DNA from 2 places in the Paenarthrobacter aromaticivorans genome. Region 1 is predicted to be linked to the other one. Evidence: predicted binding sites of a transcription regulator. Region 1 holds the regulator's gene; the other holds the start of a gene.
What was found. Region 1 encodes HspR, which represses chaperone genes until heat shock. Its sites were predicted from a motif close to AAGTTGAGTCNNNNNGACTCAACTT; they were not measured.
Positions count from the first base shown of each region.

Region 2: a site for HspR is predicted at 5,972-5,996, ahead of clpB (ATP-dependent chaperone ClpB). Genes of this name have one in related genera too.

Region 1 covers NZ_JAHOPC010000016.1:20,842-32,967, forward strand. Annotated here, with positions in the region: gene KSW38_RS20145 (hypothetical protein) at 1-540, shown strand, start outside; gene KSW38_RS20150 (hypothetical protein) at 808-1,146, opposite strand; gene KSW38_RS20155 (CG0192-related protein) at 1,256-1,876, shown strand; gene KSW38_RS20160 (hypothetical protein) at 1,963-2,421, shown strand; gene KSW38_RS20165 (DUF3040 domain-containing protein) at 2,464-2,766, opposite strand; gene KSW38_RS20170 (carboxymuconolactone decarboxylase family protein) at 2,910-3,677, opposite strand; gene KSW38_RS20175 (heat shock protein transcriptional repressor HspR) at 3,801-4,223, opposite strand; gene KSW38_RS20180 (DnaJ C-terminal domain-containing protein) at 4,234-5,211, opposite strand; gene KSW38_RS20185 (nucleotide exchange factor GrpE) at 5,478-6,137, opposite strand; gene dnaK (molecular chaperone DnaK) at 6,140-8,005, opposite strand; gene KSW38_RS20195 (hypothetical protein) at 8,259-8,825, shown strand; gene KSW38_RS20200 (DUF817 domain-containing protein) at 8,847-9,779, opposite strand; gene KSW38_RS20205 (oxygenase MpaB family protein) at 9,772-10,578, opposite strand; gene KSW38_RS20210 (TetR/AcrR family transcriptional regulator) at 10,620-11,372, opposite strand; gene KSW38_RS20215 (NAD-dependent epimerase/dehydratase family protein) at 11,510-12,126, shown strand, end outside.
Region 2 covers NZ_JAHOPC010000014.1:126,110-138,235, forward strand. Annotated here, with positions in the region: gene KSW38_RS19430 (amidohydrolase) at 1-1,604, opposite strand, end outside; gene KSW38_RS19435 (DUF3073 domain-containing protein) at 1,889-2,113, opposite strand; gene KSW38_RS19440 (hypothetical protein) at 2,357-3,268, shown strand; gene clpB (ATP-dependent chaperone ClpB) at 3,277-5,934, opposite strand; gene KSW38_RS19450 (MSMEG_1061 family FMN-dependent PPOX-type flavoprotein) at 6,110-6,727, shown strand; gene KSW38_RS19455 (sulfate/molybdate ABC transporter ATP-binding protein) at 6,731-7,810, opposite strand; gene KSW38_RS19460 (ABC transporter permease) at 7,807-8,631, opposite strand; gene modA (molybdate ABC transporter substrate-binding protein) at 8,640-9,434, opposite strand; gene KSW38_RS19470 (TOBE domain-containing protein) at 9,431-9,841, opposite strand; gene KSW38_RS19475 (sensor histidine kinase) at 10,072-11,247, shown strand; gene KSW38_RS19480 (response regulator) at 11,244-11,894, shown strand; gene KSW38_RS19485 (hypothetical protein) at 11,981-12,126, shown strand, end outside.

The DNA.
Region 1 (12,126 bases):
GACCCCGCGGCCGCATGGCCGTTCTTCCTGGCGCTCTCGGTCACCATAGCCCCATCGCTCGCCGGCATTTTCACTGCCTTCAAGGCGTTGAACGACGACGGCGGCGCGGTCATGCCGGTTGCCGCGTTCCTTCGGGGATACAAGCGCAGCTTCACTCGTTCCGCGCCTTTGGGTTTGGGCGCGGTGGCGCTGCTGTTGTTCCTGGGAGTGGACCTGGCCATTATCCAGTCCATGCCAGCTGCAGTTCTGGTACCGCTGATCGTCGTAGTAGCCGCCGTAACGGTGAGCCTGGCCGTTACGGCGATTGCCGGCGTCGTACTTTTGCCCGAAGCGAAGCTCAAAAGCATCCTCAAGGCCTCGTTGTTTCTAGTGATTCAGCGCTGGTACCTGAGCCTGGCCATGCTGGTCCTGCTGGGAATCATCGTGTCCGCGGCCGTGCTCCAACCAGTCCTGGGCATCGCACTGGCGCCCGCGCCGCTGCTGTTCGTGATCTGGAGCAACGCCTCCTACGCTTTCCACGCCGTGCTGCGCGCGGCATAGCCCAGGGCGCGACAGCGTGCCCGCCAATCCCGATGCTCTCTCACATCCTGACGCGTTTTCCCGGTTCCTCCTCACATGATGTGAGAGAACGTTCCGGATTAAGGGCTGTGATGTGAGAGAGCATCCAGGGTTGCCTGACCCGAATCGGTTCCTCTCGCACATCCCGACGCGTTTTCCCGGTTCCTCTCGCACATCCCGACGCAAGAAGGGGACCAGCTCAGCTGGTCCCCTTCTTCGCGTTCAGTGGCCGCTAGGCCGCGGATGTCATTAGCCGCGGCAGAGCTCGCCGTACTTGGTGCCGGCTTCCTGGTAGGCGGCGGAGAGCTCGCCCATCTTGTTCTCGTCCGGGGATTCCTTCACGAGTTCATCCGAGTATTCAAGGATGGCCGTGACCACGGGCTTCATCTCGTTGGAGGCAACGGGTTCAATGGGGCGGATGGCGTTTGCGACGCGAATGGTCGCAGTCTTGCTCGCGTTGCTCGGGAGGCTGGCTACGGCGACACCCACCCGGTCACATGTTTCTGCGGTGGTCAGCTGCGGCGAAGAGCAAGCTGAAGCCGTGGCAAGCAGCCCGGCAGCGATCAAGACAGTGGTGAGTTTCTTCATGATTCCCTCAATAGTCGGCGCGTCCCTTCGATTGTAAACAGTGCAGGGGCAAGGCCGCGCATTGGGCCCCGTATCGAACGGGACCGTGCACTGGCCTAGGCTGGAGATCATGGCGATTATTCACAAGGCAACCCTGTCCCCGTCCAAGCTCGAACTCATCGCTGGATACCTGCCGTCGCAGCCCTGGTTCATCCAGGATGGCGCTCCCGAGCTTATTGGGGCCTACCGTTTTGACGATCCCGCCGGCGAAGTCGGCCTCGAGACGCACGTCGTCGCCGCAGGTGAGCGCATCTACCAGGTCCCCCTGAGTTACAGGGGATATGAACTGGCAGGCGCCCAGGAATGGCTTATCGGCACCATGGATCACTCCGTCCTTGGCAAGCGGTGGGTCTACGACGCCTGCGCCGACCCCGTCTACGTCAAGGCGCTCGCCACCGCCATCCTCACCGGCCAGGAAGAGGCTGCACTGATCGTGGATGGCGAGCCCGAGCCCCGGCCCAGCACGGTTAACGTGAAGGGAAGCGGAACGCTCGACGGCGGCGTCCCCGCCCTGAGTGCCTCGGCCCCGGTTTCGGGCACGGGTGTGACGATTATCGACGCAGGCGGAGTGCGCTTGAAGGTCGCCAGGGTTCTGGAAGTCGCAACTGAGCTCCACAGCGAGTTGACCCTCAGCGGCAAGTGGGCCGGACTGGAGAACCCCGTGGAGCTGGCAGCCATAATCCCGGCCTGAAAAGAGCGCTGCGTTCGGGCACCTTTTGGTCGCGCACCCCGCAGCGTAGTCTGGCAACGGGGCCATCTACTCCGTGAGGGGTTCACATGTACAAAGCACAAAACATCATTCCCGCAGCACAGGACCTCGCAGCCGAGTGGGTGAAGCACGCAGCGGAGGGCACGTCGTCACAAGCTGACGCGGTTGTGGGTTGGGCGTTGTCCCGGATCAATCACGCCGATGTCCCATCTGTTGTGTACGGCGTAATGCTCACGCTGACCGGGAACCGTAAAGCTGCAAAGAGGGCTCAGCGCACCGCTGCCAGAGCGGTCAAGAGGACAACGCAAACTTTGAGTCGTCGAACCAGCCAGCGGAGTTCCCCGCGTGCCGGGTGGTTGGTTGCCTTAGCAGTCGCTGGCGTCGGGGCGGGCCTCGTGCTCGCATGGCGAATGATGGTGCCTCCCGGAGAGCCGGCTCCTGCCGAGCAGGCCATGAAGACCACCAAGCCTTCCCCACAGGATGGCGCTTCCGCTCCGTCTCCGGAGGTGCCGCCGGAGACTTACTGAAGCAGGTCGGATTAGTGTCCGGCTGGTCCGGTTCCTGCCGGGCTAGTCGGGCTTGGCTTCATCGTGTCGTCGCGTCCTTCTCCTGAGGACCATCCTGCTGAACAGTAAGTAGGCACCTGTTCCAGCGAGCAGGAACCCGACCACACCCACAAGGACGAGTTGTGTGATGATCCCGGCAATGACCATCGCGAAACCGGCCAAAACTGCCAGGACACCAAAAACTGAGCGCGCCACCGCACCGCGCGGACGCCCCGACTTCAGCTGGAGGTCCAGGTCAGGATCCGATGAAGCGAGATCCCGCTCAAGCTCTTCCAAACTCCTGCGTTCTTCATCCGACAACGACATCGGAATCTTCCCTCACTACACAAGCATGGGACGCTTTCCAGCGCCTACACGCCAACCACTAGCACGTGCCCTTCTTGCCGTGCCATGACTTCATTATCGTCCTTTTGTGGCCACTATCCACAGCTGAACCCAGGTGAACAGTCCTACTGGTCCTCATGTGCCGGGGCAGCCTCGTTCAGTATGCGCAGCGCGTTGAGCGTACGCGGATACCCGATGTAGGGCAGCAATTGCGTGATGACGTCGAGCATCAGCCCGCGGCTGTTTCCTACGTTCAGATTGGCAAGGACGTGGCCCCTGACCTGTGGTTCGCAGCCTCCCAGGGAGATAAGCATGGACAACGTGAGGAGTTCACGCCTCGGGACGTCAATGCCCGTACGTGTCAGGTAATCGCCGAAACAGTTTCCGGCCAGGTAGTCCTGGATGTGCATCTCATCTGATGCTGCTGCGGCACGCATCCCGTCGATGCTTTCGGCGCCTATGATCTCTTTCTGGATCGCCAGCCCTTTCTCCACCCGGTCTTTGGGCGTCGTGGTGGACTGGCCGGGAACAGGCAGTTCCACGCCGAATTCTTTGAGGATTTCATTGGTGGCGTGCAGGAAATCGGAAACTTTGCCCATGCCGACGTACGGGACGGCTTGGTAGACAAGTTCCTTCACCTCCACCGGGGTCACCCCAACGGTAAGGGCGGCGCCGAGCAACGCACGGTATTCACGCATTCCTTGTGACGCGATAAGGGATGCGAGTTGGACCATGAGCCTTGTCCGGGCGTCCAGTCTCCCGTGGCTCAAGACCTCGTCAAAGGCGAAGTTGTTGAAGACCTCCACGAGTTCGGGGTCTGTGACCGCCAAGGCGGGGAGCTGACCGGGAAAGAGGTCGTCGTGATTCCGTCGGGCCGTTTCGGTGGGTGACATCTTGGGGCCTCTCTTTCGTCACCTTAAATGACACCCCTTTTCCGCGCCCAGTCCAATAGAGCCGCCCAGCCCAATAGAGTGAGCGCCCAGCAAGCTCTCTCTGTGACGACCACGGCCGAGTGACTACTCCCCCGGCCGGGGCCTCCACACCACCACGGCTTGGGACCGCGCACGGGGTCGCTGACCGCGGGCCAGACTGACGACGTCGCCGGCTGCTCCCGCTGCGAATATGCGCGTGTCCAAGGGACTTCGACGGCGGGTCAGTTCTTCTGTGAGCTCAGCCACCCGGAACTGCAACGCCGCTACCTGGTTTTCAAGGTCCAGGATGCGCCTGATGCCTTCGAGCGAAACGCCGGACTGTGAGAGGCGCTGCACCTCCCGCAGCTTTTCGACGTCGTTCTGGGAGTACCGCCGCGACTTCCCGGGGGCACGGCTGGGCGAGACGATGCCCAGGCGGTCGTACTGGCGCAACGTCTGCGGATGCATGTCGGCAAGCTCCGCGGCGACGGAGATGACAAAGATCGGCTGGTTGACGTCGATTGCCATGACCGTCTCCTTACAACCGGGCCTTCGCGGCCAGGTCGTGACGCGGGTTGGCGTCGGTGGTCGCGGCAGCAAATGCCTTCACGGCCTCCTCCGCTTCCTTGTTCAGGTTCTGGGGGACGGCGACGTCGATAGTCACCAGGAGGTCACCGGTCGCCTTTGACGTTTTCACGCCCCGGCCCTTGACCCGGAGGGTACGACCCGACGGTGTTCCGGCCGGGACACGCACCTTGACGGTGTCGCCGTCGAGCGTTGGAACCTCAATGGTCGCGCCCAGCGCAGCTTCCGCGAACGTGACGGGCACGTGGATGCGGATGTTGTCGCCGTCGCGCTGGAAAAACTCGTGCGGCTTGACGTTCACCGTGATGATGAGGTCACCGTTTCCGGCTGGGCCAACGTTGCCCTTGCCGCGTTGCCGGACTTTCTGCCCGTCCTTGATGCCTGCGGGGATCTTGACGTCGATCACGTGGCCGTTGCTTTCACGCAGGCTCACAGTAGTGCCCTTGATGGAACCAGCAAAAGAGATGGACGTCGTCGCAGTGCGATCCGAGCCCTTCTGCGGTGCCCGCTGGAACCCGGTCTGGCCTCCACCAAAGCCGCCACCAAACAGGTCAGCAAACTCCGGAGGGATGCCACCGGTACCCGAAGGCTGACGCGCGCCGCCACCAAACAAACCACCGAACAGGTCCTCGAACCCACCGTTGGCGCCAGCACCGCCGCCACGCCCCGCCCCCGCACCGGGAGCGAACCGGGCGCCACCCATGGCACGGATGGCGTCGTACTGCTGCCGGTCCTCAGGATTCGACAAGACCGAATAGGCCTCGGAAATGTCCTTAAACTTCTTCTCCGCAGCAGCATTCCCGGAATTGGTATCCGGATGATGCTGCCGCGCCAGTTTGCGGTAAGCCTTCTTAATATCCGCGTCGGACGCGTCCTTGGCGATACCAAGGATCGCGTAAAAATCCTTTTCAACCCAGTCCTGGCTGGCCAAGAGCGTTTCCTTTCAATCTGTTCTAGCGTTGCGCTACGTGGAATATGGGCCCCCGCCCCTACGCGTGGCGGCTCGGTCCTAACGGACCAGAGCCGCCACGCTCCGGCAGGCCCGAAGCCACTCCCGGGGCCCATATTCCACTTCGCGCTGCGGTCAACTCACCTCAGGCGAGCTTACAGCGGGCGCGGAGCCGGATATGGGGCGGCGGCGTGGAGGGCATCGCGAAGCGGGCACCGCCCCATATCCGGTGAAGCGCCAAGGTGAGACTACGCCGGTACAGCCACGATCACTTGGGCCGCACGCAGAACCCGCTCACCTGAGCGGTATCCCGAGCGCAGCACCTGGCTGACCGTGTCCACGTCGATGTCCTCGCCGGGCTGCTGGATGAGTGCCTCGTGGATGGTGGGGTCGAATTCGACACCGGTTTCCGCGATGCGTTCCAGTCCGTACGTCTTCAGCGCGTTTTCCAGTTTGGTGGCGATGGCGGCGAAGGGGCCGTCTTCGAGGTCACCGTGCTGGCGTGCGGCGTCGACGTCGTCCAGCACCGGGAGCAGGGAGTTCAGGACGCCGATGACGGCCATTTCCCCTGCTACGGCGCGGTCGCGTTCGACCCGCTTGCGGTAGTTGACGTATTCAGCCTGAAGGCGAAGGAGGTCGTTGCGGAGCTCCGCTGCCTGGGCTTCAGCCGCGGCGCCGGAGGCTACCGATTCCTCGGCCGGGACTTCTACCCCGTTGAGGATTTCCTCAGCCTGGGAGAGAGCGTCACCTTCCGTGGGGGCGGCGTTGCCTTCGGTGTGAGCAGCAGCTTCGCCTTCGGGGTGGCGGGCAGCCCCGGTTTCCGGGTCAACCTTGCGGTTGTCCCGAATTACGGGCTTGCGCGGCTCGTTGCCTTCAGAGTGCTCTGCTTCGTTGCCGTGGTGGGGCATGGCTACTTCTTCGCTTCGTCTTCGTCGATGATTTCAGCGTCGACGATGTCTTCGTCTGCTGCAGTCTTCTCGCCGGCCGGAGCGCCTTCAGCACCGGCACCCGGAGCGTCAGCTGCGGCTGCCTGCGAGTAGATGGCTTCGCCGAGCTTGGTCTGGGAAGCCTGCAGCTTCTCGAAGGCCGTCTTCACAGCGGCGTCGTCGGTGCCTTCCAGCGCGGACTTGAGGGCGTCGACGTCGGCCTTGACCTCGGTCTTGACCTCTTCGGGCAGCTTGTCGTCGTTGTCGGCGATGAGCTTGTCCACTGAGTAGGCGAGCTGCTCGGCGGAGTTACGGGTGTCCGTAGCTTCGCGGCGGGCCTTGTCCTCTGCAGCGTGCTCCTCGGCTTCACGGACCATGCGGTCGATGTCTTCCTTGGAGAGTGCCGTGCCACCGGTGATGGTCATGGACTGTTCCTTGCCGGTGCCCTTGTCCTTGGCGGACACGTGGACGATGCCGTTGGCGTCGATGTCGAAGGTGACCTCCACCTGCGGGACACCGCGGGGTGCCGGAGCGATGCCGGTCAGTTCGAACGTGCCCAGCGGCTTGTTGTCGCGGGTGAATTCACGCTCGCCCTGGAAGACCTGGATGGCCACGGACGGCTGGTTGTCGTCTGCGGTGGTGAAGGTCTCGGAACGCTTGGTGGGGATAGCCGTGTTGCGCTCGATGAGGTGCGTCATGACGCCACCCTTGGTTTCGATGCCGAGGGACAGCGGCGTGACGTCGATGAGGAGGACGTCCTTGCGCTCACCCTTCAGGACACCGGCCTGGAGTGCAGCACCGACGGCCACAACTTCGTCCGGGTTGACGCCCTTGTTGGGCTCCTTGCCGCCAGCGAGTTCCTTGACGAGCTCGGAGACAGCGGGCATACGGGTGGAGCCACCGACGAGCACGATGTGATCGATGTCGGAGACCTTGATGCCGGCTTCAGCGATGACATCGTGGAACGGCTTCTTGGTGCGGTCCAGCAGGTCCTTGGTGAGGTCCTGGAACTTGGCGCGGGTCAGCTGCTCGTCCAGGTGGACCGGGCCGTCGGGGGTGACGGACAGGTACTGGAGGGAGATGTTGGTGCTGGTGGAGGAGGAGAGTTCCTTCTTTGCCTGCTCTGCAGCTTCACGGAGACGCTGGAGGGCGATCTTGTCCTTGGAGAGATCGATGCCCTTGATCTTGAGCTGGTTCAGCAGCCACTCGACTACGCGGTTGTCCCAGTCGTCGCCACCGAGGCGGTTGTCACCTGCGGTTGCACGGACCTGGATGGTGGAGAAGTTGTCTTCGTCCTTGCCGACCTCGAGGAGGGAGACGTCGAAGGTACCGCCACCGAGGTCGAAGACCAGGATGAGTTCGTCTTCCTTGCCCTTGTCCAGACCGTAGGCCAGTGCAGCCGCGGTGGGCTCGTTGACGATGCGGAGGACGTTGAGGCCTGCGATTTCGCCGGCTTCCTTGGTGGACTGGCGCTCGGCGTCGTTGAAGTATGCCGGAACGGTGATTACGGCGTCGGTGACCTTTTCACCCAAGTAGCTCTCGGCGTCGTTCTTGAGCTTCATGAGGATACGCGCGGAGATTTCCTGCGGCGTGTACTTCTTGTCGTCGATGGCGACGGACCAGTCGGTGCCCATGTGGCGCTTGACCGAAGCGATGGTGCGATCGATGTTGTTGACGGCCTGGCGCTTGGCGATCTCGCCCACCAAGACTTCGCCGGACTTGGAGAACGCAACGACCGACGGCGTGGTGCGGCCGCCTTCTGCGTTGGCGATGACGGTGGGCTCGCCACCTTCAAGGACAGAGACCACGGAGTTAGTGGTTCCGAGGTCGATACCTACTGCACGTGACATATCTTGTTTCCTTTCAATGGCCGATGTTGGAGATTGCCCCCGGCACCGTCCCGCCAGGCGGTTGGGTTTTTGGGAGCCCACTCAACAATCGGCTAGTTGAGCGTTCTGCACTCAACTGTACTCAGCCTCGTTTCAATGTCAATCCAAAGTTGAGTGAAGTACGCTCAAGTTTGGCTTTCGTACTCTCATTTGTCCCGGAAGTACGCGGCTTCCAGAGCTGGTTTCGCCCTGCGTGAACTGGCAGACTTGCGCGATGGAGTTCGCTGGATTCGTGCCGCCGGATGCGTTCTGGGCTATGAACGACGAGCTGGAAGAGAGGGTCCGGCAGGGCGCCGGGCGCCTCCCTTTGTTCCGTCTTGTGGACTGGGACGGGCCGTTGATGCTTGGTTCATGGCAGATGGACGCCACTGAGGGTGGCGTGGTGCACGGCAACGCGTTTCCTGCGAACCCAGCCACCGATCCGCTTATGGAAGTGGTCACAACTACGCGTGATCCCTTGGAGGTAGTGCGAAACCGGTGGCAGGCCATCGCCGGGCCGCCGAAGTCGCTGGAGGAATGGCAGAGCCAGTCCGCGGGATTCGCGGCACACACTACAGAGCACCTGAGCGCCATAGTGGACGGCACCCCTGCGGATTTCACCCTCTGGAACGGAACCGACTACTGGTTCGCGGCCGGGCGTGCGGGCGGCTACGGAATCGTCATCGACGCGCGGGGCCACCGTAGCGATACGCAAGCCATGGAACTCAGGCAGATTCCCGACGTCGAGCCTTTACTCCAAGCCAGGCGCGCGGCGCTCAAGGCCGCCCGCGGCGAAGCGTGACGACACGCAAACGCACCGACGTCAGTCCAGCGGGCGGGCGCCACGGATATCCGGATGTCCCTGGCGGATTTGCGTGGCGTCAGGGATTTGCGTGGCGCTTGTCCGGCTGGGCGGCGGCTCAGGTTTATACACCCACGCCACGAGCACCACGGAGATGATCATCAGCAGGAACCAGGCGAGGAGCTTATCGATCGAGACCGCCTGCCAGCCATTCAACTGGTTGGGGTAGAGCCACGCATGGGACCACGTGCCGATGTTCTCGGCGAACCAAATGAAGAGCGCCACCAAGAGGAAAGACACCAGGATGGGCATCCGGAAGCGCTTACGGAACACCCGGAAGTGCATCACGCACCGCCCGTAGACAAGCACGACGGCGGCAAGCAGCACCCAGCGAGCGTCAAAGATGTAGTGGTGGGAGAAGAAATTGACGTAGATCCCAGCCGCCACGAGTGCGGTGATCCAGCGCCACGGGTAGTGGTCGAAGTGGAGGTCAAAGAGCCGGAACACACGAACCATGTACGAGCCAACGGCCGCATACATGAAGCCGCTGAACAGTGGAACAGCCCCGACCCGGAGGAAGCCCTCGGTCTCGTAAGACCACGAGCCCACATCGGTCTTGAACAACTCCATGACCGTTCCCACCGCATGGAACAGCACGATCACCCGCAATTCGCGCAGCGTCTCCAGTTTGAAGCTGATCATCAGGACCTGAATGATGACGGCGGAGATGGTCAGGAAGTCATTGCGGGCCAAGGCGGCGTCGTCCGGATACCAGAGACGGGCTGCGATGATCACCGCGAGCAGTGCTGCGCCGAAGACGCAGGCCCACGCCTGCTTCAGCCCGAACACCACGAACTCGGTTAGCCGTAGGCGGAGCGGGCCCCTATGGGCGCGGTCCAGATAACGGTGGGCGAGGTCATCGATGGCTTGCTCCACCGAGGTCGAACTACGCATTCCCTGCCCCGCCCTTCGTCTTGAACGGGGCGGTTTCCAGGTGGCTGAGGTAGTAGTCCCTGGGCCAGTGCCGTATCCGCTTCGGGATCCGGGGATATAGGCGTCCCAGCCACCGCATGGTCCGCTCGAAGCGGCGGTCATCGATGGGAGTCCACTCCAAGCCAAAGCCTTCGCGCAAGTGGTCGGGAAGCAGGCCCGCAGTCAGGAAGCGCGCAAGCGGCATCGCCAGGCGCATTGGTGCCGGTCCACCTGCCGGATACAGCAGGTCCCTGGCTATCTTGCGGGCTTTTTCATCGGGTCGAAGCCGATCCACGTGCGATGCCCAATACCGGGCGAAGGCCGCGCGATCGGGCGGCCACATATTCGCGGGAAGCTGCAATGCCGTCCCGATGCGCGCATAGTCGCGGTACATGCGGTCGGCGGTCTCGTCGTCGAGCGGTCCATGCACTTGCTCGTAAACGGTGACGGCGGTGTCGTACAGGGTGGCGACAACCCAAAGCTGCGACTCGGGATCGAACGCGTTGTAGCCCTTCGTCGCATCATCAGGGTTCCGGCGCACCGGAGCATGGGCGCGGTTGACGGCGCGGCGAACCGCAGCAACTTGCTCGTCTGAACCGTAAACAATCGCATAAACGTAAGTCAGGGTGGCTCGTAAACGATCCTGCGGCCTTTGGGCAAAGTCGCTGTGATCAGCGACGCCGTGCCCCACCCTCGGATCAGCGATCTGAAGGAGGATGGCGCGACCGGCTCCGGCGAGCAATATGCCCTCCGCGCCGATGTCAGCAAGCCCTCGAACCATCTTGATACTTTACCGTCTGGTGCTGGTCACAGGCTCGCTGGTCACAGCCCCGCCATGCCCTGGAGGACGAGCAGCTGGTGCTCGAACAATTCCTCGCGCGCGGAAAACGTATCGCGCCCGTACTGGCCGAACACTTCAAAGCTCACAGCCCCGAAGACGGACGTCCACGCCAGCACGCCTCGCGCGAGCGCAGACTCGGGCACCGTGATCCCAAGTTCAGTCCGGATGTTCACCATGTCTGCCGCCAAGGCTGGTGGGATAACGACGGCGGGACTCGCCTGCGTCTTCAGGGCGCCCGCGCGATGGGCTGCGTCAAAAATGCTAACGAGGCGAAAGATGACACGCGTTCCGGGGACCGTGGTTCGTTCACCGGGCGCCTGATATCCGGGAACTGGGCTGCCGAAGAGCAGGGCGTAGCTGGCTGGCTCCCTGAGCGCCCACGCACGAACAGCCTTACCCAGGGCCCGGAACTGGCCTGCGAAATCATTCTCAGCGACGGCCGCTACAGCTGTATCCACTTCGTCGCCGAGCTCGTTGTAGCCGTCGATGAGCAAGAGCGTGAGAAGTTCGTCCCTGCTTTCCACGTAGCGATAAACGGCCGAAGAAACGACGCCAAGGTCCCGTGCAACAGCCCGCAGCGATAGCCCGGCCGCACCGTGGACCGCCAGGTGCTCCCGGCCGAGACGGACGATATCAGCGATGGTTTGGGCACGTGCACGCTCGCGGGGCGTTGGGGTTTTGGCTTTCGGCTGGGCTTTAGGGGCAGCTTCGGCATCCGGCGCTGTGGAAGGCATGCAACCAGCTTGCCACAAGAGAGAGCACCATCAACAAATGAGAGCACCGCTCTTGACTTTGACTTGATTGACGGTCATTCTGGATTCAGAGAGCAGTGCTCTCTTATTAGGACTGGACTTAGAGGAAAGAGATCAACATGCACGTCGTCACCGGAGCAGGACCCGTTGGTTGGACCGTCGCCGAACAACTCGCCGAGCAGGGGGAAAACGTCCGCATTCTCACCCGGTCCGGCAGCGGCCCGGACCATCCCCTCATTGAACGGATGCGCGTCGATGCCTCCGATGCCCAGCAGTTGGGCCAAGCACTCAACGGCGCTGTCGCGGTCTTCCATTGCATTCACGGATCCGCATACCGGGCCGCAGCGTGGGCGGCCGAGCTTCCGCAAGCCGAACAAGTGGTGATGGATGCAGCGGCAGCCGCGGGCGCCGTCGTCGTATTTCCAGAGAGCCTCTACTCCTATAGCCGGCCGGACAGTGTGATGACCGAAGCGGGTCCACGGGCGGCGGATGGAGGCAAACGAGGCATCCGCACGGAACTGCTGAACGCGCGGCAGGCGCACGCTGCAAATACTGTGAGTGTTGTGGCCGGCGACTTCTTCGGTCCGCTGGTGCGGACGGCGCATGCAGGCGAACGAATGGTCCCGCTGGTTGTGGAGGGAAAGTCGGTCCAGGTGATTGGCAGCGCTGGGCAACCGCACTCGTTCACATTTGTCCCTGACCTGGCAGCCGCCATGATCGCGGCAGCCCGGGATCC
Region 2 (12,126 bases), on a different contig from region 1:
TCCACTTCAATACTTGGAATTTCCTCGGGTTCCACGGCCCGCGGATCGTCGGAGAGGACGACGAGGTCCGCGAGCATTCCCGCGCGGAGAGTTCCCGTTCTGTGCTCCTCGGCTGCGCACCAAGCGCTGCCGTGGGTATACATTGCTAAGGCTTCCGATGTGCTGATGGCCCATTCGAGGCCCAGCACTCCCGCCGAGCGGCTACGCCGGGTGACGGAACTCGACATGCCGCGAAGAGGCTCGAAGGGCGCCACGGGGCTATCCGAACCTCCACCAACGGGCACGTTGACGCGGGAAAGATACTGCGACAGGGGCGCGATATTTGCCGCTCTTTCCCGTCCCAGATACTCGACGAATCCGCCACCCAGGGCAAAGTGGAGCGGTTCCTGTGCGGCCACCCCCACACCCAAGGCATTCAACCTGTTCCAGTGATCATCGTTGGGGTACAGCATGTGAATGAGGGTCCATCGGGCATCAGAGATGGGGCTCAACGCATGGGCTGCCTCAAAGGCATCAAGGGCCATATCAATACCAGCGTCGCCAACGCAGTGCGCACCTACTGGAAGGTTCGCACGATTGGCCGCCACGCAAATGGCTTCCAGCTCAGCTGCCGATTGGAACGATTTGCCACGCGGGAATTCGGGGTCGTCCTGCCGTTCATAAGGATCGCGGTAGAAGCCCGTTTCTACACCGCCATCCACACAAACCTTCACGCCCAAGGTACGAAGCCAGACGTCATCGAGCTGTGCTGTTACCGCACCGGAATCGAGGAGGTCGACTGCCTCGTCAGCTGTGCCAGCCGGCGTCGGAAGCTTCCACATCATGGATACCCGGACCTTCTGCGCTCCCTCCCCGTAGATAGCTTTATAGGCAGCCATTTCATCCAAGGTCAGCCCGGGATCGATGACTGAAGTAATGCCCGCCGCGGCATACCGTTTCTGGACTTCCTCCAGCGCTGCACGATAGTCATCCATGCTCGGTTTAGGCAACTGGTTCAGCAAACCTGCAACGTGCGCGCTCCCTACGATCTGGCCGGTGAGCTTCCCGTTGTCGCGAATGTAGCTGGCGCCCTCGGGCGCAAGGCTGTCGTCCCCTATACCGAACAACGACATGGCCAGGGAGTTCAGCACAACGTTGTGTCCTCCCCGGCGGAGGATCACCGGATTCTTGGGGGCCACGGCATCAAGCTCGATCCGCGTTGGCATTCTGCCCTCAGCCAATCCGCTTTCATGCCAGTCACTTGCGGTTGCTACCCACGCCCCGGATTCGACGGTTTCTACTTGCCGCTGAACGACATCCAAGAGTTCCGCGACTGTACTGGCGCGGGCCAAGGAAGGCAGCAGCATCCCCATACCTGTGGACAACATGTGGTTGTGGGAGTCGTGGAAACCCGGACAGACAAACCGACCGCGTAGATCCACTTTCCTGGTGTCAGGTCCTGCCATGCCCAGCGCTTCAATGTCATTGCCTGCATAGACAATCCATTGGTCGGCTATGGCAATGGCCGATACTGGCCCCTTTGTGCTCGACGGCCCCGCCAGAACGTTTCCGTTATGAAAGATGACATCGGGAAACTTGTCCTCAATGTGTATCGTCCGTCCCATTTATGCCTCCTACCGGCCGCAGCCTGGTATTTCGAAATCCTCATGACCGTCATAAAGAGTCGATACCTGAGAGAGACTGTAGACCCGACAGGGGTTGCGTGCAATGGTTTTTACAAATTGGTATACCAAATTTCCAGACAAAAAAGAGGCCCGCGGGTACACCAACGACTGGCGTGCCCTACGGGCCTCTTTCAGAGATATTCGGCATCCGGAGATGCGCGACGACCTTAATGTACGACGGCGGTACGCATGTCAGCGCCAGAGGCACCGATTGTTTGCGACAGCTAGCCGATACGGCGGGTGTCTACCTCGTCGTCATCGTCTTCCGCGTACTTGTCCTCATAAGCCGAGTAGTCCGGCTCCGGGGGATCTTCGGGGAAGTGGCTCTTTACACGACTGGATGGGCCCGTGAGCTCACGCTCAAGTGCCGAGTAGTCAGTGTTCGGGGAGTAGTACTTGATGTCCCGAGCCTGCTTGGTAGCTTTTGCCTTTTGACGGCCGCGCCCCATGGCGTGACCCCCTTTTGTACTTGGACCGGAGGTGGTCACCTTGGCTATCGGTGAGGCCCCGGAATGTTTGGTCAATTTGTCGTATGTCTAGATTACATGCTTTCGGGGGTGCCTGTGTGCCACCTTGAGCCTACGTCGAGTACAACTGCACCCCAAACCGCTCCCCACCACCTCCAATACACCCAAAAATTGGGTAGAGTCTGCCTCAATGCGGCTCCAAAGCAGGAAGGCAGACTCCGGGATATGAGCGAGGACAACACCCCACCACGTGATGATTCACCGCGGGATAAAGGCGAGGCCGGAGTGCCGCCTGCGCCCAAGGTACCGCCCACGCCGCCGCAGGCCCCCGGAGAGCAGCCGCCGCAGGCCCCCGGAGAGCAGCCGAAGCAACCTTCGGGAACACAGCCCGAGGCTTCAGGCCTCCAGCCCGATCCTGCGCCCGACCTTGACCCGGACTTCGTGCCCAATCCCAGCGACCAGCCTGATCCTGCGCTGCCCGCTTATTCCGGCCAGCCAGAGCCCACAGGCCAGCCAGAATATCCTGACCAGCCAAAGCATCCGGCCCAGCCAGCAGGCCCCTACCAGCCACCCGGTCCCTACCAGCCAGGGGATCCCGCCCAGGATCCTCAAAACCCTCCGCACGGGGACCCTGTGAAACGCCAGCGGCTTGTCATCGGCGGAATCGTGGTGGGTGTCCTGGTGCTCATCGGTGTCGTGATCTGGGTGCTGTTGAACCTGTTGGGTACCCGGCCGCAGGCTGTGGTCACTACCCCGAGCCCCACCGTGAGCCTTGGCCCGTTACCACGGGATACAGAAGCCAAGGACTTCCAGGTAGGCGATTGCTTTGCAGACTTCGACCCCAATGCTCCCAAGGCCAGGGCCGTTCCCTGTGACACGGAGCATTCAGCCCAACTGGGCGCCGTCCACATATACCCTGCGGATGATTCCTTTCCCGGCACGAACGCGCTGAAGGACAAGGGCCGTGAAGTCTGCGGCAACGTAAAGCTGAATCACGAGGCGGCCGATAAGTACGTACTGCTTCAGCAGAACGTCTACCCGAGCACCACCAGTTGGGATCGGGGCGACCGCCGCGTTGATTGCTTCATCGTTGTGGATTCGGGCAACACCATCAAGGAAGACCTCCTCAGTAGGTAGCTCCCGAGTTACTTCTTCCGAACCAGTAGGCCTGTGCCCACGGACGGACCGCCGTCGGGACCTGTCAGTGACTCGAGTCCATCAATGGTGAGTTCATCAAGGTCGGCCGCAGTATCGACCAAAACGGTGTCGCCATCGGTGATCGTTCCGGCAAGGATTTCCTTGGCCAAGCGATCGCCGATCTCGCGCTGGACAAGGCGCCGCAGGGGTCGTGCACCGTACGCGGAGTCATAGCCGGACATCGCGAGCCAGGCGCGGGCTCCGTCGGTTACCTCGAGGGTCAGGCGGCGGTCCCGCAGTCGCTTGGTGAGTTCGGCAACGTGCAGCTCCACGATCCGGGCAAGCTCGTCCACGGACAGGGGGTCGAACAGAACGATCTCATCCAAACGGTTCAGGAACTCCGGCTTGAACGAGGCCTGCACCACCGCCATGACGGCATCACGCTTGGCTTTGTCATCCAGGGACGGGTCCACCAGGAACTGGCTTCCGGAGTTGGACGTCAGCACCAGGATCGTATTGCGGAAGTCCACAGTCCGCCCTTGACCGTCTGTGAGGCGGCCATCATCCAGAACCTGCAGGAGGATGTCGAACACCTCTGGATGGGCCTTTTCCACCTCGTCGAGAAGCACAACAGAGTACGGGCGACGACGAACGGCTTCCGTCAGCTGGCCGCCTTCCTCGTAGCCGACATATCCCGGAGGGGCACCGACCAGGCGCGCTACAGAGTGCTTCTCTCCATACTCGGACATGTCGATCCGGATCATGGCGCGTTCATCGTCAAAGAGGAAGTCGGCCAAGGCCTTTGCCAGCTCGGTCTTGCCGACGCCGGTTGGACCCAGGAACAGGAAGGAGCCCGTGGGCCGGTTGGGGTCGCTAATGCCCGCTCGCGCACGGCGGACGGCGTCCGAAACTGCCTGCACGGCCTTGGTTTGGCCGATCAGGCGCTTGCCGAGTTCTTCTTCCATGTGCAGCAGCTTTTGGGATTCACCCTGCAGCATGCGCCCGGCGGGGATGCCAGTCCACGCGGAGATGACCTCGGCAATATCGTCTGCGGTCACATCTTCCGCAACCATGAGGTCCGGTTTTGCATCGCCCCGGGCGGACTCCTCCTCGGCAGCCGCATTGAGCTCACGTTCAAGGGCAGGCAGCTCGCCATAAAGTATCCGCGAGGCCGACTCAAGGTCGCCTTCGCGCTGGTACTTTTCGGCGGCAGATCGCAGCTCGTCGATCTTCGCTTTGAGGTCACCGACCCGGTTGAGTCCGGCCTTCTCGGCTTCCCAACGGGCGTTGAGGGCCCGGAGTGCTTCCTTCTTGTCCGCCATGTCCGCGCGGAGGGCGGCCAGCCGCTCAACGGAAGCAGGATCGGTCTCGCCCTGAAGGGCCAGTTCTTCCATGGTCAAGCGGTCGACGGAACGGCGGAGCTGATCGATCTCCTCCGGCGCTGAGTCAATCTCCATGCGAAGCCGGGATGCGGCCTCATCCACGAGGTCGATCGCTTTGTCCGGAAGCTGACGGCCAGAGATGTAGCGGTTGGACAGGGTTGCTGCTGCGACCAAGGCGGAGTCGGCGATAGCCACCTTGTGGTGAGCTTCGTACCGTTCCTTCAGCCCACGCAGAATGCCGATGGTGTCCTCGACGCTGGGCTCGCCCACGTAGACCTGCTGGAAACGGCGCTCCAAGGCAGGGTCCTTCTCGATGTTTTCGCGGTACTCGTCCAGCGTGGTGGCACCAATGAGGCGCAGCTCGCCACGGGCCAACATCGGCTTAAGCATGTTGCCCGCATCCATTGCACTGTCACCCGTTGCACCAGCGCCAACAACCGTGTGGATTTCATCAATGAACGTGACGATCTGGCCATTGGAGTTCTTGATCTCCTCAAGAACCGCCTTGAGCCGCTCCTCGAACTCGCCTCGGTATTTGGCACCAGCAACCATGGAGGCCATATCCAAGGCAATGAGGGTCTTGCCACGGAGGCTCTCCGGGACGTCGCCCGCAACCATGCGTTGGGCGAGGCCTTCAACGACTGCGGTTTTGCCAACGCCAGGCTCACCAATGAGCACAGGATTGTTCTTGGTGCGCCGGCTCAGGACCTGAACCACGCGTCGGATCTCGCTGTCGCGCCCGATCACCGGATCCAGCTTCCCGGAACGGGCGATGGCAGTAAGGTCCGTGCCGAACTTCTCCAAGGCCTGGAACGTATTCTCGGGATCCGGCGAGTTGACCTTTCGGTCGCCGCGGACACCCGGCAGGGCGGCGAGTAACGCTTCATGGGAGGCGCCGGCGTCGCGCATTAACTTTCCGACGGCGTCACTACCGGCGGAGAGCCCCAGCAACAGGTGCTCGGTGGAGACGAAGGAGTCACCGAGTTTGTCGGCTTCGTTTTGGGCAGCCTGGATGGCCTGCATGGACTGCCGGGAGAGCTGGGCTTGCTGGACCGAGCTTCCCGACGAGGACGGCAGCGCCTTGATGGCCGAACTGGCCTGAACACTGACAGCATCCGGATCAGCACCTGTGGCGCGCAGGAGAGCAACAGCAACGCCCTCGCGTTGGTCCATGAGGGCCTTCAGCAGGTGCGCCGGCTCCAATTGCGGGTTCCCCGCAGTGGAAGCGTTCATGGCGGCCGCAGAAAGGGCCTCCTGGCTTTTGGTAGTGAATTTGACGTCCAAAGAGAGCTCCCTTTCTGGAGTGAGACCAATACTTTTAAAGTTGAGTCTACTACGCTCAACTTTGCTTTGTGGTCCACTGCCTTCCATGTTTGCCCACGGCGAAACCCCTGTCCAGACAAAACCAGAGCTATGTGAATAACAGGGGGCCAGAAGCCCTCACCCGTAGGCTGAGGCCATGGAATCAATCTCCACCGTGGAACAACTGGAACAATTGATCGGTCTACCCCTGGATCGCGTGCGCCGAAAAGTGCGCACTTCACTGAGTGATTTCGACCGGCAGTGGCTGGCCGCCAGTCCCTTCTGCGTCATCTCGACGGCGGATGCCCAAGGCCGGGTGGACGCGTCACCAAAGGGCGACCCTGCAGGATTCATCGAGGTCCTGGATGACTCCACTATTGCCATCCCGGAGCGCCCAGGAAACAAGCTCGCCTTCGGCTTTCGCAACATCCTGGAAAACCCGAACGTCGGGATTTTGTCCGTGGTTCCTGGACGCACGGACACGCTGCGAATCAACGGAACGGCACGCGTCGTCAGCGACGCCGACTTCTTCGAGAAGATGACGGTCAAAGGCCACCGGCCGCGCGCCGCCGTCGTGGTCTCCGTGGAAGAAGTATTCACGCACTGCGGCAAAGCGTTCATGCGCAGCGGCTTGTGGGAACCGGCAACCTGGGACTCCGAGGGCCTGCCGAGCATCGCGATGCTCTCCAAAACCTATGTCCAGCCCGAGGCTCCCCTGGAGGACCTTGAAACCTACTACGGGCCCGGTTACGCGGAGCGTCTGTACCGGGAGTAGGCCTCAGGCGGGATAGATCGAAACCAGCGCGGACTTCACGACGAACCGCACGTTCATGCCGGGCACCAGACCGAGATCGGCAGAGGCCGCAGGAGTGATATCGGCTGACAACGTGCCGCGCTCCCCCGTACCCGAACCGGCCGCCCTGACGCGGATCTGGTCGCCGTGCGGCTCCAGATCCCTGATCGTTACGGGAAACGAGTTGCGCGGGCTTCCGTGGACGTCGCCAAGGAAAACGGAAACGGCCGACGGCGGAAAGGCCGCCACGCCTTCCTGGCCGGGAGCAGGTGACCACTCGGGATCGTGTTGTCCGGCGAAAAGCCGGCCATCCGGCGTCGTGATTCCCTGCTCTGTGATCATTCCGCTGACGAGGTTGAGCCCCGCAAGTCCGGCTGCAAAGTGGCTTCGAGGGCGTTCGAGAACTTGGCGGGTTGGGCCCTCCTCGGAAATGCGCCCGTTCTCTACGACGACGACGCGATCGGCGAGCATGTAGGCGTCCAGGACGTCGTGCGTGACGATGATGGCGTTGCGTCCGGCCAGGACCCGTTTGAGGACGCGGCGCAGCAGCGGCGCCGCGTGGATATCCAAGGCTGACATTGGCTCATCGAGGAGCAGCAACTCGGGCTCGGCGGCGAGCGCGCGGGCTACGGCCACGCGTTGCGCTTGACCACCAGACAGCTCTGCCGGCTTACGGGATTCGAGGTGAATGGCTTCCACCTCTGTCAGCCACAGCCGCGCGGTTTCGCCGGCCGCAGCCTTCGATGCGCCCTTGCTGCGCGGCCCAAAGGCGACATTTTCCAGCACGCTCAGGTGCGGAAACAGCAACGCCTCCTGGGCGAGCAGCGCAGTACCGCGCAGGTGCGGGGCACTCCACCGGTGGTTGCCGCCGTCGAGGTCAAAAAGCTGCCTGCCGCCAATTTGTGCACGTCCCGAATCCGGCCGCAGCAGACCCGAAATCACGCCAAGAAGCGTTGATTTTCCGGCGCCGTTGGGACCGAGAATGGCTAGCGTTTCGCCGTCGGAAAGTTTGATCGACATGTCGAAGTTGCGGGATCGAAGGCTCGCTTCCAGTTCAAACGTCATGGCTGGACGTCCGGACGGGCGCTTCCACCAGCGCTGGGGCGCCGACCATAACTGAGGCCGACTACTGCCGCGGCCACCGCCACCAAAACCAGAGACAGGGCGACGGCGGCGTTGGCGTCAGTTTCGCGCTGAAGGTAAATCTCCAAGGGGAGGGTGCGCGTGACGCCTTGCAAGCTGCCGGCGAAGGTCAGGGTAGCGCCAAACTCGCCGAGGCTGCGCGCGAAGGACAAAACGGCGCCCGACGCGAGCCCTGGCAGCACCAAGGGTAGTGTGACGCGGCGCAGCACCGTGGTTGGCCGGGCGCCCAGGGTCGCCGCCACGGCCTCGTACTTGCTTCCGGCGGTCCGCAGGGCGCCTTCGAGGCTCACTACCAGGAAGGGCAACGCCACGAATGCTTGTGCAAGCACCACGGCGGTAGTGGAAAACGCGATCTGAATTCCGGCCATTTCGAGCGACTTCCCCAGCAAGCCTTGCCGCCCGAATGTGTAGAGCAACGCAATACCTCCGACGACGGGCGGCAGCACGAGCGGCAACAGCACCAAGGAGCGCAACAGCCTCTGCCCGGGAAACTCCCCGCGGGCCAGGACGAGGGCCAACGGCACACCTAGCACTATGCACAACAGAGTGCTTGCTGCTGACGTCCTAAGGCTCAGGCCCAACGCATCGAGGGACGACTGGGAGGTGATGAGCGGAAGGAACTGGGACCAGTTCACGCGCACCAGCATCGCGAGCAGGGGAAGTACCACCAACAATCCGCCCACAGTGGCGATCACGTAGATCCACCGTGGGATGCCCTGGTAGCCGGAGGCGGGATTTCTCATTGACATCCCTATGAGGGGCCGAAGCCAGCGTCGCTGAGGACCTTCTGGCCTTCGCTTCCGGCGACCATGGCAATGAAGGCGCGGGCGAGCTCCTTGTTCTTGCTACTGCCCACTGTGGCTATCGGGTAGGTGTTGACGGCCTTGGCGGACTCCGGGAATGGGATGCCCTTGACCTTGCTCCCGGCACCCTTGATGTCCGTGACATAAACCAGTCCGGCGTCCGCTTCCTGCGAGACCACCTTGCCGAGCACGTCGCTGACTGACGACTCTTCGCTGACGGGGGCCAGGGTGGTCCCCGAGGCCTTCTCTATGGTCTCCGTGGCCGCACCGCAAGGAACCTGGCTGGCGCAGACCACAACTTTGACGCCTGGTTTGGACAGGTCCGCGAAGGAAGAGATCGACGCCGGGTTGCTGGGCGGGACGGCGATCTCCAGTACGTTCGTGGCGAAGTTTTGGGCTGTGCCATCCAGGAGCTTCGCGTCGGCCAGTTTCGTCATGTTCTTGTTGTCAGCGGAGGCAAACACATCAGCCGGGGCGCCCTGGGTGATCTGCGTGGCCAAGTCTGAGGAACCGGCGAAGCTGAGGTTCACTGTTGTGCCAGGGTTTTTGGCTTCGAAGTCCTGGGCCAGTTGGGTGAACGTTGCTTTGAGGGACGCCGCAGCGAAGATTGTGATCGTGCCACCGGGTTGATTCCCGGTTGCCGCTGGGCCTGTGGTGTTGGAAGCACAGCCGGCAAGGCCTGCCGCCAGGGCTACTGCGGCTACCGCGGCAAAGAGGGCGCTTGTGGTGCGTGTGAGCTTCATACGATGCTCTTTCCCTGCGGCGTTTCGATGATGACAGTAGTGGCCTTCACAACCGCCGTAGCCACTGACCCAAGTTCCAGGCCCAGCTCGCGCACGGCTTCGCTGCTCATGAGCGACACCACCCGGAAGGGCCCGCATTGGAGTTCGACCTGGGCCATGACCTTGTCTGCTGTGATGCCCGTGACCAGTCCGACGAAGCGGTTCCGGGCCGAACTGCCTGTGCGGGCGGGGTCATCCGGAAGGTGGGACTGATCGCGGGCAACCTTGGCAAGTTCCAGCCCGTCCACGGCGAGCCGGCCCGCGGCATCCTTCCGGGCCGTGAGTGTTCCGTTCTCGGTCCAGCGCCTCACAGTGTCGTCGCTGACACCGAGAAAACGGGCTGCTTCGGAAATCCGTATTTGCGGCATGGAATGAGTCTAGTTCCGCAGATGCGGATCTTGGTGGGTGATTCCTCCGTAAAACGCAATATGACAGTTGGGTCGCAGGCTGGACCGCCATGGATTCACTGAGCAGCTCCCGGTGAGGGTCGCCCTCGTAAATGCTCATGTCAGCACATCGGACGAACTTGCTCCCCCGCGCGGTTGAACCTGGCCAAAACTGCGCCAGCGCATGCAGCCGGCACCCTAGGGTTGGAGACATGCTCACGAGAAGTCAGTCACTCCGCCCCGCAGCGGCTCCAGGTGCGGCCGTTGCCATGCTGGTTGCGCTGATGATTCTTGAGGAGCGCGGCTTCAACCCTGCCAGTGCCATGTTGATCGCCCTGACGGCGGCAGTAGCAGCAGCCGAACTCATTCCGGTGCCGGCAATCATCTTCGCTTTCGGGGCCTTGGGGCTTCAGGCGATGGGAGCCTTCCCCTCGGTCATGTTCTCGGGGGCCACGCCCTACGTCGCCCTACCTCTCCTCTTCTTCTTCGCAACACTCGCCTGGCGGGAGCCGCAGCGGTGGCCCGTGCCGCTTGCCGCCTTGGCCGCATCGGCTTTGATTACAGTGAACTGGTTCGCAGACACCACATGGATCAACTTCGTGTTCGGGAAGCAACTGGCGGAGGCAGGCACGCTGCGCATCGCGGTCTACGCTTTCCTCGTCTTCGCCTCCTTCTCCGCGCTCAACCTGGCCGGGTGGGCAGCGGCGGCGGCGGCACGGCAGGCAGCCACCAATCGGCAGGCCAAGGAACGCGCCGAATTGCGTCTGGAGTCAACCGCCGTGGCCCTTGCCATCGAACAGGAGCGCAACAGGATCGCCCGGGAATTACACGATGTCCTGGCCCACTCGCTGGCCGTCATCACCGCACAGGCCGAAGGCATCCGGTACGCGCACAGGACGGAACCGGAATCGGTGGAAGAAGCTGCCGGAATCATCGCGTCGGCGGCCAGGACCGCGCTGCAGGAAACCCGGCGACTGGTCCAAAGCTACGGTTCCGAACTTGAGGAACCAGCTCCGGGTGCCGCGGATCTCCACGCACTCGTGGAACGGCTCAAAGACAGCGGGATGCCGGTGGAAATCCAGACTGCCGGGTTGGAAGGACTCTCACCCGTGGAGAACCTCACTGTTTACAGAATCGTCCAGGAGAGCCTGACGAATGCGTTCAAACACGGTGACCGCTCAGCGGGCGCTACCGTCACGGCCGAGCGCGAGGCAAGTGGATTGCGTCTAAGGATCCGCTCAAGGCTGGTAGTCGGCGGCACTTCAGTTCCGGCGTCGGGAACCGGCAGGGGCCTGCCCGGGATGCGGGAACGCGCGACGGCGGCCGGCGGCAAACTGACAACGGTCACCGAAGGCCAACTCTTCGAAGTGGAGGCGATCCTACCGTGAATGGGAACAAGATCCGTGTGGCCTTGGTGGACGATCAGCCGTTGTTCAGTGCAGGGCTGAAGATGATCCTCCGCAGCCAGCCCGACCTCGAAGTGGTGGGAGAAGCCACGGACGGTAAGCAGGCCGTTAAACTAGCGGCGCAGGTGGAGCCCGACGTGATGCTCATGGACATCCGCATGCCGGTCATGGACGGGATCAGTGCGACCCGAAGCATCACAGAAGAGACCGGGCGAACGAAAGTCATAGTGCTCACCACCATTCAGCACGATGAAGCCGTGGTTCGAGCCATCCAGGCAGGAGCTGGCGGATTCCTCACCAAAGACGCGACGCCCGAGTTCCTGCTGGCAACAATCCGGACAGTGCATGCGGGCCACGCTGTGATGGCGCCAGCTGCAACCAACGAACTCCTGCGCGACTACACCACGCCGTCGCGGGCCAACTTAACAGTCCTTGAGCCCCTGTCCGTGCGGGAACGCGACGTCTTCATGTTGGCGGCGAAAGGACTCGCCAACGGAGAAATTGCCACATCACTGGTGCTCAGTGACGCCACCGTGAAGTCCCACGTCGGCAGCATCCTCTCCAAGCTCAAGCTCAAAAACCGGATCCAGCTCGTCGCGTTCGCCTACGAAAACAGCTTGCTCGGTTAATTCAACCGGGCTCACGTCCTGGCATCCGCCAGAGTCCTGCTACAGCTTTGCCAAAAATCGATCATTCCCCGTACCAAGGAGAAACAGTGAAAAAGAAAACCGTGGGGGCACTGATTCTTGCAGCCGGTGCAGCGGCAACGCTCGCAGCCGCCGCAACTCCGGGAGTCTCGTCCATACTTACCAAGGCTGCAGAGCGTCCGGTCTCAGGGATCACTTGGACTGCGGAGCAGTT